Regions from separate parts of the Pseudomonas rosaeacicularis genome, predicted to be linked through region 1. Evidence: predicted binding sites of a transcription regulator. Region 1 holds the regulator's gene; each other region holds the start of a gene.
The links. The regulator FliA, encoded in region 1, starts transcription of late flagellar genes. The targets are predictions, from matches to a motif close to CTAAAGTTTNNNNNNNNNNNGCCGNTAA.

Region 1 (2,267 bases):
GGCAAAGGTGGCGTAGGCAAGACGAACGTGTCGGTGAACCTTTCACTGGCACTGGCCGAGCTTGGACGCCGCGTCATGTTGCTGGACGCCGATCTGGGTCTGGCCAACGTCGACGTACTGCTGGGGCTTACCCCGAAACGCACCCTGGCCGACGTCATCGAAGGTCGATGCGAGCTGCGTGACGTCCTGCTGCAAGGCCCGGGCGGTATCCGCATCGTGCCGGCGGCATCGGGCACCCAGAGCATGGTCCATCTGACGCCCGCGCAGCATGCGGGTCTGATTCAGGCTTTCAGCGACATCGGCGACAACCTCGACGTGCTGGTGATCGACACCGCCGCCGGGATCGGTGAGTCGGTGGTGAGCTTCGTGCGCGCCGCCCAGGAAGTGTTGCTGGTGGTCTGCGACGAGCCGACCTCCATCACCGACGCCTACGCCCTGATCAAGCTGCTCAATCGTGATTACGGCATGAACCGTTTCCGGGTCCTGGCCAACATGGCGCAGAGCCCGCAGGAAGGGCGCAACTTGTTCGCCAAGCTGACCAAGGTCACCGACCGTTTCCTGGACGTTGCCCTGCAGTACGTCGGCGCCGTGCCGTATGACGAATGCGTACGCAAGGCCGTGCAGAAGCAGCGCGCGGTGTACGAGGCGTTTCCACGCTCCAAATGCTCGCTGGCGTTCAAGGCCATCGCGCAGAAAGTTGACACCTGGCCGTTACCGGCGAACCCGCGCGGCCATCTGGAATTTTTCGTCGAACGTCTGGTGCATCACACCAGCGCAGGGCCCGTGTCATGACAGCAAGTGGGTATCGCATGTACAGCAAATCATCCCGTGATTCCCAATACGAGCTGATCGAGCGCTATGCGCCTCTGGTCAAGCGAATTGCCTACCACTTGCTGGCGCGTCTGCCGGCCAGCGTGCAGGTCGAAGACTTGATCCAGGCCGGCATGATCGGCTTGCTCGAAGTCTCGACCAAGTACGACTCCACCAAAGGCGCCAGCTTCGAGACCTACGCCGGGATTCGCATCCGCGGCGCCATGCTCGACGAGGTGCGCAAGGGTGATTGGGCACCGCGTTCGGTGCATCGCAACACGCGCATGGTCAGTGACGCGATTCGATCAATTGAAGCAAAAACCGGCCGCGACGCTAAAGATCACGAGGTTGCGGCCGAACTCCAATTGAGTCTCGATGATTACTACGGGATTTTGAACGATACCTTGGGCAGCCGACTGTTCAGTTTCGACGACCTGCTGCAGGACGGCGAACATGAAGGGCTGCATGAGGACGGCGCAAGCCAGTCGCTCGAGCCGTCGCGTGACCTGGAAGATGAACGTTTCCAGAGCGCGTTGGCTGAGGCCATTGCCAATTTGCCAGAGCGTGAGCGCCTGGTGTTGGCGCTGTACTACGACGAAGAGCTTAACCTCAAGGAAATCGGTGAGGTCCTGGGTGTCAGCGAATCGCGGGTCAGTCAGTTACACAGCCAGTGCGCAGCTCGTTTGCGAGGGCGTTTGGGAGAATGGCGAGCGCGTTGACAGGCAACGCGGCGGACCCATTGGGGCCGTGTTACCTGTAAAGCCGGCTGTGCAGAGCGTTCGTGGGAAACAAGAGAGACAAGGCTTGAGCCGGTCAGCGCAGACGCACATCGCGTGCGTCGCGCCGTGGTTCATGCCTGTTGATTTGCCAAGCCCGTCGTCGTTTCGTGCAGCCCGGTCAGCGAGCTGTACCGGTTTTGATTGAACGCGCGTCCAGGTGCTGGGCGCGTTAAAGACTGCTTGGAGGTCGAATTGGACAAGAACATGAAAATCCTCATCGTTGATGACTTCTCAACGATGCGGCGGATCATAAAAAACCTGTTGCGTGACCTTGGGTTCACCAACACGGCGGAAGCAGATGACGGCACGACCGCATTGCCGATGCTGCAAAGCGGCTCTTTTGACTTTCTGGTAACGGACTGGAACATGCCTGGCATGTCCGGCATCGACCTGCTGCGTCAAGTCCGTGCCGATGAGCGCCTGCGCAGCTTGCCGGTATTGATGGTCACCGCTGAAGCCAAGCGTGAGCAGATCATTGAAGCCGCCCAGGCCGGGGTAAACGGTTACGTGGTCAAGCCTTTCACAGCGCAAGTGCTGAAAGAAAAAATCGAGAAGATATTCGAGCGCGTCAATAGCTGATGTTCGCTGCGAGGGCGCTATGGATTCCAAAGATTCGACAATGGGTGACTTTGAGTCGACCCTGAAGAAACACGCACAAGAGCTGGTCGCAAGCCTTGA
Region 2 (2,267 bases), on a different contig from region 1:
GACCATCAGCATGTGCGCCATCTGGGACGCAATCAGCGGTCCGGCAAGGCGCAGGATGATCCAGAGTTCTTTGAAGGCGTGCTGATGCATGGTCGTGGCGCTCGGATTTGCGGGCATCTAAGAGCCGCACATTCTGGTGGCTAAGGCGAATTCGCACAAAGGGATAAATCCGATCCTGAGCATGAGTAAAACTCATGCGAGCTTTGAGCTACAGTTGGCGCCCAGTGCTGTAGCGATGGAATGAGGAAGCCCTGATGTCCCGAAGTCTTGCGCCGTTGTATGCGCTCCGAGCATTTGAAGCCGCGGCCCGGCATGCTTCATTCACGCGCGCCGCCGAAGAACTGTCGATCACCCAAAGCGCTGTGAGTCGGCACATCCGCACCCTTGAGGATCACTTTGCCTGCCGCTTGTTTCAGCGCAACGGTCGCAATCTGCAATTGACCGAAGCGGCGCGCACCTTGCTGCCGGGCATACGTGAGGGGTTTTCTGCGCTGGAGCGGGCGTGCAGCACGCTCTTCGCCGAAGAGGGCATCCTGCGCATGAAGGCGCCGTCGACGCTGACCATGCGCTGGCTGCTGGCGCGCCTGAGCCGTTTTCGTCATCTGCAGGTGGGCAACGAAGTGCAACTGACCAGCGCCTGGATGGACATCGACAACGTAGATTTCACCCAGGAGCCTTTTGATTGCGCGGTACTGCTCAGCCGAGGCCATTTCCCGCCCGAATGGGAAGCGACCTACCTATTTCCCGAACTGCTGATTCCGGTTGGGGCGCCGACGTTGCTAGAGGACCGACCATGGGATGTCGAGCGGTTGGCCAGCGCCGAGCTGCTGCACCCCACGCCGGACCGTCGTGACTGGCGCAGTTGGCTTGAGCGGATGGGTTTGTCCGATCAGGTTTCGCTCAAGGGCGGCCAGGTGTTCGATACCCTGGAGCTCGGCATGATTGCCGCCGCGCGCGGGTATGGCGTCTCCATGGGCGATTTGCTGATGGTCGCTGAAGACGTTGCGCAGGGACGTTTGAGCCTGCCTTGGCGAACGGCGGTGGTCAGTGGCGAGAATTACTATCTGGTCTGGCCGAAGACGCGGGCGGGCGGTGATCGTCTGCGCCGGCTCAGTGACTTCCTGCAAGCGGAGGTGCAGGCCATGGAGATGCCGGAGGTCACTATTCTGAAATAACCCGTAACCTTGATCGCCGTGCCGGAGTTCGTTATCCGGGCGTGGGACTCAAGTATTTTTGCTGTCAGCCGAATCCGTAATACAAGAGCCTTTTGTTCAAAGCGGCTCACGAAAAAACCTTCATTAAATTAGTCCGAACGTGCAGTCGGGATCAGGATGATCCGGTCGTTCGGTCAGGGAGTCTCCATGTCTCAACCTCGTGCCCGAATTGCATCCCAGCTGGGAATTGCTCTGGCAGTGATTCTCGCGATAGTGATCAGTGGCAGTACGCTGTTTGCTTTGCGCTCACTGGACACCGCTAACCTTGCGATTCGTGAAGAACATATGGGCAGCGAGGCGAGATTGCTGGCTGATCAACTTAATACGTTCCACAGCACGTTGCGTGACAGCACCCAGCGCCTGAGCGGTCTGTTTGAAAAACGCTTCAGCAGCGGGCTCACGCTGCAGACTGATCAGCAGATCAGCGTTGCAGCAGTGCAAACGCCTGCGTTGATTCTGGATGGCAACCCGCTTAACAACAATTTCGACCAGGTCGATGACTTCCGCAAAATGACTGCCGGCGTGGCCACTGTTTTTGTGCGCAGCGGCGAAGATTTCGTGCGCATCAGCACGTCGCTGACCAAGCAGGACGGCTCGCGGGCAATCGGCACGCTGCTTGATCACAAACACCCTGCTTACGAGCGCCTGTTGGCGGGGCAGGAATATGTCGGCCGCGCGCTGTTGTTTGATCGCTCATACATGACTCAATACACCCCTGTACGTGATGCGGCGGGCAAGGTTATCGCCGTACTGTTCGTAGGATTCGATTACACCGATGCGCAGAAAGCGCAGTTCGAAAACCTGAAAAACTTCCGAATCGGTTCGACCGGGTCCTTGGCGCTGCTTGACGAGCAAGACCGTTGGTTGGTACCTCCCGCGGGTGTGGCCGACCTGGATCAGGCAAGCAAAACCTTGGCGAGCTTCGTCAAACAGCCGGGCAAAGGCCAGATCTGGCAGGACGGTAGTAACGAGATCTACACCGTAGCCGCACCGTTTTCCGGTGGCCCGTGGGCCGTGCTGGCCAACATGCCGGAAGAGGAAATCAGCGCAGTC
Region 3 (2,267 bases), on a different contig from region 1:
GACCGTCAGCCCTGTTTCGCCCACCGATACGGACAAGCGTTGAATCGCTTCGCGGGTTTCGCTGGCGATGTCGCGGCCCTTGCGGGTCAGCGCGTTGGCTTGTTGTGTGGCGTCGGCCGTACGCTGCACATGGCTGGCGACTTCCTGGGTCGTGGCCGCCATCTGGTTAATGGCTGTAGCGACCTGTTCGGTTTCGACGCGTTGACGTTCCAGTCCGCTTGAGCTGGCCTGGGCGAGGCTGTCGGATTGTCTGGCCTGATCAGTCAAGTGTTCGGCAGTGTCCTGCAAGCGGGTCAGGCAGGTTTTCAGCCGTGCTTCCTGGCTCAGGATCGACATTTCAAGCCGCGCTTGCGGGCCACGGCTGTCGGTATACATCTGAGCGATCAAAGGATCAGAAGTGGTTTGCTCGGCCAGACGCAACAGTCGCTTGATGCCGCGCTGCTGCCAACTCAGGCCCAGCAGTCCCAACGGCACGGACAGCGCAGCCGCGAGGATGAACCCCCAGTGGGAATTGAGCCATACGCCAATCAGAAAACTCAGTTGGCTGACCAGAATGAACGGCAGCCAATCCTGTAAGACCGGCAACCATTTATCGCGGCTTGGCACTGCCGCCTTGCCGCTGTTGATGCGTTTATAAAGCGCCTCGGCGCGTCGGATCTGCTCGGGGGTAGGCTTGACCCGCACTGATTCAAAGCCCACTACCTGCTTGTTTTCAAAGACCGGCGTGACATAGGCATTCACCCAATAATGGTCGCCGTTCTTGCAGCGGTTCTTGATGATCCCCATCCAGGGTTGACCCTGCTTGAGCGTGGTCCACATATGCTCGAAAACCGCTGACGGTACGTCCGGATGGCGCACGGTATTGTGTGGCGCCTTGAGCAGTTCCTCGTAGGAAAAACCGCTGATATCGACGAACGCGTCGTTGCAGTAGGTGATAACACCGCGCGCATCGGTGGTTGAAATCAACCGTTGATGTGCGGGAAACGTGCGGTCGCGTTGGGTGATGGGCTGGTTGTTGCGCATGAGCTATCTATCCAGGAAGGCTTTGACTGGATATCGGCCGGCCTTCTGAAAAATTGAGCGTTGTGTGAACTGCATCACAAACCGTATGGCTCTGGACTAGGGCTTAGCGATTGAACATGGGGTACGTGAACAAAGAAAAGTGCACAAGATTCAGGCCGAAGTGTGTCAAAACCGCCGCCGTCAAACCGCCAAGACGGTACGCGATGCCGTAGCCGATGCCAGCGACGCCGGCCAACAGGACCCACTGCCATCCCGCGCCTGCATGCGCCAGGCCAAACACCATGGATGCCAGAGCGATTGCCAGCACATCGTGATACGGCAAGCGTTTAAACAGTCGGGTCAAACCACCCTGTATGTACCCGCGAAACAGCAGCTCTTCGGTCAATGTCACCAGTAACAGGTTATTGAATATCCAGATGCCACTTTGCTCTGGCCATTTGGGTGCCCAGGCCAGAACACCCAAGCTGATGGCCGTAGCCATGCAGACGCAGGTCGTGACGACTAAGGTTGAAGCCGTGACCGCTGCCGAACGGAGGACGCTCGCTCGATAGATCACCCACGGGCAGGCCAGCACGACCCAGAAACCGATCAGGGATTTGTCCAGATTGAGATACATCGAAAACGGCGCGGCATCAGGGCTGAAACGAACGGCAGCAACGGCGCGGGGGTTTAAAAAACCCGGTAACCAATGGCTGGCCAGTCCGATAGCGAGCCCAATGAACAGCAGATGCCCGAAGGCATTGACGGCCCAATGGCGAAAGTGGCTGACGCAGATACCGGCCATGATCAGCAGGCCGACTGTTATGGCAGCGGGCAGGCTGAGCTGACCGTAGGTGAATGCGACAGCGTAGCCGAGCGTAAGCAGGGCCAGCGTCGTCCAGCGCAACGCCGACATGGCAGCGTCCTTCAACAGCGAAATAGGGCGAGGATTCTAGCGTTTAAAAGATTCACACGCCTGTCAGACCTGGATGAAAGTCGTTGATAGAGCGGGGTGGATATTTCGAGGGCTTGTGTAGGGCGTATCCGAATGTGACCTGCATTGCCTGCAGGAAAACGCTTGCTCGCGGACAGGGTGTCAGCAACGAGTCGTTACTGGGGGACCGCAATCGCGAGCAAGCGCACTCTCATCAAACAAGCAAATGTCGCTGATTTCAAAAGCGTCGCAGCCTTGCTTCTGCCCGAAGGGCGTAGGAGTCCGGCTTGCCGACGATGGGGCGCGAAGCGGCCCTAAATCCGGCCATCTG

Region 2: a site for FliA is predicted at 1,223-1,250, ahead of ACWKWM_RS00575 (methyl-accepting chemotaxis protein). Genes of this name have one in related genera too.
Region 3: a site for FliA is predicted at 1,054-1,081, ahead of ACWKWM_RS15705 (methyl-accepting chemotaxis protein). Genes of this name have one in related genera too.

Annotation. Positions count from the first base shown of each region.
Region 1 is NZ_JBSKHT010000026.1:69,175-71,441, reverse strand. Features, by position in the region: gene fleN (flagellar synthesis regulator FleN) at 1-792, shown strand, start outside; gene fliA (RNA polymerase sigma factor FliA) at 789-1,529, shown strand; gene ACWKWM_RS26990 (chemotaxis response regulator CheY) at 1,794-2,168, shown strand; gene ACWKWM_RS26985 (protein phosphatase CheZ) at 2,188-2,267, shown strand, end outside.
Region 2 is NZ_JBSKHT010000001.1:121,888-124,154, forward strand. Features, by position in the region: gene ACWKWM_RS00565 (NorM family multidrug efflux MATE transporter) at 1-90, opposite strand, end outside; gene ACWKWM_RS00570 (LysR substrate-binding domain-containing protein) at 255-1,175, shown strand; gene ACWKWM_RS00575 (methyl-accepting chemotaxis protein) at 1,362-2,267, shown strand, end outside.
Region 3 is NZ_JBSKHT010000011.1:109,128-111,394, forward strand. Features, by position in the region: gene ACWKWM_RS15705 (methyl-accepting chemotaxis protein) at 1-1,023, opposite strand, end outside; gene ACWKWM_RS15710 (lysostaphin resistance A-like protein) at 1,127-1,918, opposite strand.